DNA from 2 places in the Shewanella sp. SP2S2-4 genome. Region 2 is predicted to be linked to the other one. Evidence: riboswitches for the same ligand, from Rfam matches in the RefSeq annotation. Region 2 holds a riboswitch; the other holds the start of a gene.
What was found. Region 2 has a riboswitch for thiamine pyrophosphate ahead of Q4Q54_RS09975 (TonB-dependent receptor domain-containing protein). Riboswitches for the same ligand answer to the same signal wherever they lie in the genome.

Region 1: linked by a shared signal. The riboswitch ahead of thiC (phosphomethylpyrimidine synthase ThiC) and the one ahead of Q4Q54_RS09975 (TonB-dependent receptor domain-containing protein) in region 2 are both predicted to bind thiamine pyrophosphate.

Annotation. Positions count from the first base shown of each region.
Region 1 is NZ_JAUOER010000003.1:176,401-179,825, forward strand. It holds gene thiC (phosphomethylpyrimidine synthase ThiC) at 1-1,324, opposite strand, end outside; TPP riboswitch at 1,526-1,624, opposite strand; gene Q4Q54_RS04445 (hypothetical protein) at 1,793-3,142, opposite strand.
Region 2 is NZ_JAUOER010000010.1:51,957-55,381, reverse strand. It holds gene Q4Q54_RS09990 (PaaI family thioesterase) at 1-209, shown strand, start outside; gene Q4Q54_RS09985 (PaaI family thioesterase) at 196-693, shown strand; gene Q4Q54_RS09980 (YcfL family protein) at 835-1,230, shown strand; TPP riboswitch at 1,323-1,448, shown strand; gene Q4Q54_RS09975 (TonB-dependent receptor domain-containing protein) at 1,503-3,425, shown strand, end outside.

The DNA of each region.
Region 1 (3,425 bases), on a different contig from region 2:
CGTCGGCAATTGAGCCTGGACGCATACCATCACCTAAAGACAGGGATACATCGTAGGCGACGCAAAGCTCACAGATCTCACGAAAATGGCTGTAGAGGAAGTTTTCCTTGTGATGACTCAGGCACCATTTGGCCATGATTGAACCGCCGCGGGAAACGATCCCAGTGACGCGTTTAGCCGTCATCGGCACATAACGCAGCAGCACACCAGCATGAATAGTAAAGTAATCAACACCTTGCTCAGCTTGTTCAATCAAGGTATCGCGGAACACTTCCCAGGTTAAATCCTCTGCCACACCGTTCACTTTCTCCAGCGCTTGATAAATCGGCACTGTGCCGATGGGCACTGGCGAGTTGCGGATGATCCACTCGCGGGTCTCGTGGATATAACGCCCCGTGGATAAATCCATGACAGTATCTGCACCCCAACGGGTTGACCAGACGAGCTTTTCCACTTCTTCCTCGATGGATGACGTCACCGCAGAATTACCAATATTGGCATTCACTTTCACCAAAAAGTTACGCCCTATGATCATAGGTTCGGCTTCGGGATGGTTAATATTCAGCGGAATAATCGCGCGGCCACGGGCGACTTCAGCGCGGACAAATTCGGCGGTAATCGGTTCGCCGACTAAGGCACCAAAAGCTTCGCCCTTGGCTTTACGATTGAGGATTTCATCCTGTACTTCGGCAAGTGCCATGTTCTCGCGGATCGCCACATATTCCATTTCGGGCGTGATAATCCCTTGACGGGCATAGTGTAATTGGCTGACTCGTTTACCCTGCAGCGCTCTGCGTGGGCGAACAATTGCACTCGAGCCCGCCTCAAAACGCAGATGGTCTAAACCATCATCGGCGAGTCTTTGTTGGGTAAAGTCTGAGGTCGCGCAGGGTAATTGCTCTGTATCGTTGCGGGCTAGGATCCAGTTTTGTCTTAATTTACCAAGGCCTAGACGCACATTGATGTCGGCCTCAGGATCGGAATAAGGTCCGGCGCAATCGTACACTCGGATTGGCGGATTTTTTTCCATGATTGGCGCATCATCTGTACCGCCGACAAGGGTGTCAGTCTGCAGAATGTGCCGCATGCCAACGCGAATATCGGCACTGGAACCTTCGAGATAAATCTTTTGTGAATTAGGATGTTGCAGCGGCGCTAACGTATCGATAAAGGCTTGAGCCTGCGCGCGGGTTTCGCGGCGACTCGGCGCCTTAGGCACTGTTGATTGACTATACTCAGACGATTTATTAGGGATTGTCGATTCTGGCGCTGTAATTTCTATCGCATTGGCAGCTACAGCTGGGTTTTGGTTTGAACTGGACATAAGCAATCTCACGTTAAAAAATGGAGTTGCTTGTCTGGAGAATTGAGTTGTTGATAGCTGGGCATGGCAATCAATTTTTGTGGCCAACACTGGCTTCAAAAATTGAGTTACCCTGCTCAATAACAATTAAATCTAAACATTAAGGCTTAAAACACTGCTGAGTTAACAGGTGTTCAAGCCGTCTATTTTGGCGATTTAATATGTGTTATTACGCTTGTTTCCTTCGCAGGTTTTAACCTGATCAGGTTCAACGGATCCCGAATAAACGGTCTCAGCCAAGAGGCACTCCGACAAGATGAGTGCGCAGTATAGACAGAAGCGGCAGCAACAAACAAGGAAAAAAGTAATTAAAAAACTTAACTATCAATCCAAAATAAAGATTCATAATTTATTGTTTTTAATTGATTAAATCAAATAAAACTAAAAAAAGTTATAATTAGCATGAAAATAGATCATAAGAGAAAGTCACTATTTATGGGGTTTGAGCATCATTTTATTTAATCGAGATTGAATGGCATCATCAATAGCTTGATTGATTTTTTTGCCACTGCAGTCAAATGGGAAGCCTAAATTTTCGGCGTAAGGATTAACTTGAGTGCCGACTTGTACCACGCGATAACAAGTATCCCCTTTACGCACAATACGATTTGGATCTAAGGGTAAATCTAGGCTCGTTGTGCCACCGAAATCATCGGCGTTAGGGACAAATAACACTTCCATCTCTGGGCTCATTTCACTCATATTCGATTTCCGGGTGAATTTATCGGCCTGTTCAATGACGAGATCATCGAGCCCTTGCTCGCGCTGACGTTCAAAATATTGCTGGGTGAATAAACTCATGCTTGAGCTTGTCGCTATTGTGCTCTCACCTTCTGCTGCGGGCGTACTCTTAGCGCCAAGCTGCGGCTTTATTTCTGTGGTATCAAGCGTATTAGTTGGTTTTTTTGCCGTCACTTCCGCGGGCTGTACTTCACTTGGGGCACTTGATTGAGATTGGCTCGATTGAGTGATGTCCGGTTTAACCGTATCTGGCTTCACTTTTCCCTGCTCTACTTTTTCAGAGACGGCCTTCTCAGGTGCTATTGTTTCAGGCATGACCTTTTCAAGTATCGACAGAGGCTTAACTTGAGTTGCAGGCGTGGGAACAGTTGTAGGCGTAACAGAACTTGTCATCTCAGTCTTATCCACGGCCTTGCTCTCTGTTTCTAGCGCAGCGCTTTCAGCCTTCTCTACCGCGGGAGCATAAATAAAGTAAGCTTTAAGCGCCGTCACTTTAGGGCCCCGGCTTTCTGTTTCTGTTAATCCAAAGGGATTTAACTGTGGGCGCCACAAAATGCAGATAAGTAAAAATAAACACGCATGCACTAAGAGCACAAAAAAAAGCAGACTTAATCCTTTGAAATACGGCTGACGAGTACGTAACCCCAATCCTTGAGCACGGGTTTGTATTGTCCTAGACAGTTCAAGTTTTGATTCAGACTCAGCAACCAATTTATCTTGATGTTGATCTTGATGTTCAGTATGGATTTCTTGCAGTACCAAATCTCGGGCCTGCTCTTGATATATAGCTTGGGTGTCATGCTCAGTGACTAAAAGGCCTGCACCGCGATTGAACGCTGACGGCACGGCAGTAGTGGTAAAAACAGGCGTTTGGGCAGTATCCAGATCACCGAGGTGATGATCAAATGCAATAAAAGTCTCGCCTTCTGGCGATGTGACCGAAAAAAGCAAAGCACTATCAGTATCATCTCCAATCGCTATTGCTGTAGGAGATACTGTCAATAAAGGCGCGGCTTTGGGTTGACGTTGAAAAGGCAAAATCCATCCTTAGGTTTTGTGTAGTCTCAATTGATTTCGATGATGCTTAACGTGGAACAATTGCACTCAAATCCAATATCAATCCAATATCGAGTTGCTGAATATTGAAAGAGAATTATCCAATGATTGCATTTACTTGCGAGTGCTCAACGCAGATTAGAGGAGGTAAACAGGGTAAAGTTCAACACGAATGCAACACGTTACATGCGCAGTGCTTACGCCAATGCATGATAAGACACTTGTCAGTTGAGACAAATAAGGCTGGGAATTGAGATCACAATCG
Region 2 (3,425 bases):
CTGTGTTTGGGTTTGCGGAATGCTACAAATTGTCTTCCAACATTGCCTTTACCCGCGCGATTGCTTATCAAGACAGCATAGATGATCCTATTGCCCATGCTGTTGGTTCCTTTATGCGGATCAGTCCAGAAATGGTGGGTGATGCCTTTAGACAAGCGCTGATGGGTGAAGCCGTGCCTGAAATAGGAGACACTGATGAGCGCAAATAATTCGGAACTTGGCACCGCCAGTGCCACTCAACACGCCCAAGTAAAAGCACCTATCGATGTGCAAGGCATTGTTAAGCGCGCCACTGAGCTTAACGATTTTGGTCATTTACTTGAGCACGTTCCCTATGCCAAATTTATTGGTATGAAGGTGGAACGTTTTGGTGATGAACTGATTTTTAAACTGCCTGCTAAGGACGACAATATCGGTAATCCTGTGTTGCCCGCTATCCATGGCGGCGTCATTGCAGGTTTTATGGAGATGTCAGCGATAGTGCAGTTGATGGTCTTTATGCAAACTGCCAAAGTGCCTAAAGTGGTCGATTTTTCCATCGACTATTTACGTGCAGGCCTGCATAAAGATAGCTTTGCTGAATGTCGTATTACCCGTCAGGGGCGACGAGTGGCCAACGTGAATATCGATTGTTGGCAAACCAATCGTAAGCAGCTCATCGCTACGGCACGGGCGCACTTTCTGATTGATTAACTCGTTTTATTGAGCAGATGTTTGAGTGATGATTAAGTCTGTCTTGTTAAGCATAAGTTCAGCACAGTTCGATTAGCTTGTCGTTTAATGGGAAATGATGCGCGCTGGCCGCGCATTTTGTCGCGTGACTGGGAGAAAGAGATGAAACAAATTTATACAGGACTATTATTGACCGCGGCGCTGACCTTAGGCGCTTGTGCCTCACATACCGCAGGTATTTCAGTGAGTTCGCTCGGTGAAACCCGTATCGATAATACCAGTTTTGCCCGAGATATAGCGGTTGAAAGTGTGGATGCACGCCGAGTCGGCGATTTAGTGCAGGGCTCTGCGCTGATTGTCAGCAAATCATCAACTGACATGCGTGTGCAGTATAAATTCACTTGGTACGACGCCAGCGGCTTTACTATCGAAGATGAAGCGACGAGCTGGAAATCGGTCAAGTTGCATGGCAAGCAACAATTGCAAGTCGCCGCCGTGGCGCCCAATTCCCAAGCGGTTAAATTTGATGTGTACGTGCGCGAAACCTTTTCGAATTAAGCCTGAAGTTCGCCCTGAGAATGCCAGCTATGCTGGCATTTTTCATTTTATGACGTAAATGTGTCATCCCATCCTATTACTCATGTATACTAGGCGTCGCCAAGGGGTGTTTGCAGCCAATGAATTTACGTTAATTACTGCAAACTGAGATGTCAGTTGACGAACCCTTAGAACCTGATCCGGCTAATACCGGCGTAGGAATGGGCCAATCAACAGCACACTTCTGAATCGCTTATTCGTTGCCGGATCTCAAACTATGTATTTGAGGTCCTATGTTAAACAGTAAAACGCTAAACAGTAACACGTCAAAACGCCATTCCCCGTTTTCAACCATCACACCCAGCTTGTTTTTAACCCGAGCGCCGCTGGCGTTAGCCATTGCTACCGCGCTGAGCACTTCTGCATTTGCACAAACCGATGCTATTGATAAACCCGATCCCAGCACTGAGATGGAAGTCATGGTAGTGACGGCGGATTTTCGCAGTTCAAGCTTAGAAAAAATGCCTTCCAGTATTACCGTTATCGACAGTCAAAAAATTCAAGATGAAAGCGCGCAGCACTTTGAAGATCTGCTTAATTCTATTGCTAACTTTAACTGGTCAGGTGGAAGTTCGCGGCCAAAATATTTTCAAATTCGCGGCGTAGGTGAGCAAGAGCAATACCAAGGCGCACCTAATTCTTCTGTGGGTTACATCATTGATGATATCGATTTATCCGGTATTGGTATGGTGTCGAGCATGTACGATCTACAACAGGTCGAAGTGCTACGTGGACCACAGGGCACACGTTATGGCGCGAATGCCTTAGCGGGACTGATTTATCTGAAAAGTAACGACCCCACCGATGTGTTTGAACATGGTGCAGAAGTCTCGTTAGGTGATGATAATTTACGCACGTTTAGCGGTTTCAGTTCAGGCCCATTAACGGATTCTGGCAAGCTGCTTTATCGCGTGTCACTGCAGCAACATCAACAAAATGGTTACCACGACAACCTCTATTTAGGTCGTGACGATACCAATGGCCGCGATGAGTTCAGCGGCCGCGCTAAGCTGCGCTGGTATGCGACTGACGATTTGCAGTTTGATTTAACTGTGCTGCACGCCGATTTTGATAATGGCTATGATGTGTGGAGTTTAACCAATTCACCGACCCAGACGACATCGGATCAACCGGGTGTCGATAGCCAGCGCACCACAGGCGCAGGCTTTAAAGCGACCTATTCTGGCGCCGAAACCTTTGAGCTGACCTCGTTAACGTCCTTTGCGAATACCGATCACCATTACAGTTACGATGGCGATTGGTCGAACCCAGAGTATTGGGCTTCTAAGCAATGCAGTGATGACGATGGCAATCTGGCGCCGTGCCAATATGATTATTTTTGGGATAAAACGGGCCAACGTAAAACTGTGTCGCAAGAGTTTCGCTTAAGTTCTACCGAGCTGGGCCGAATCTTTGCGGACAGTACGGATTGGTTGCTTGGTGTGTACGGCATGAATCTGAAAGAAGATAACCAATTGTATTCTGAGTACAATGCTTGGCCGGATGAAGTCTTAGACTCTGAGTATGAAGCGACGAACTATGCCTTGTTTGGTCAGCTCGATACGGATCTGGGCTCAGATTATGCCTTATCTGTGGGTTTACGTTTAGAGCGCCGCAATAGCCATTACTCAGATACGAATAACGATAATTTCGACCCGAGCGAAACCATGTGGGGTGGGCATATTGCAGTGAGTAAAGTGCTGAATGACTCACACAACGCATATGTCCGTGTCGCGCGCGGTTACAAGGCGGGCGGTTTTAACATGACTTTGCCTGTCGAACTGAACGATAAAAAAGAGTTCAGTACTGAGACGCTTTATAACTATGAAATCGGCCTTAAATCCCATTGGCTAGCGGGGCTAATCGATACTAATCTGGCGCTGTTCTATATGGACAGACAAGATCAACAGGTGGCGGCATCCCAGCAAGACCCTGATAAACCGCAGCGTTTTATTTTGTTCACCGAAAACGCAGGCAGTTCTAATAACTATGGTGCTGAGTTAGATGCGACCTGGTATGCCACGGATAATCTACAAATTTACTCAAGCTTAGGTTGGTTAGAAACCGCCTACGGCGATTATCAGTATCAGGACAAATATGGCACTGAGGTGGATTTAACTGGCCGCGATCTGGCCCATTCACCACACTTTACATAC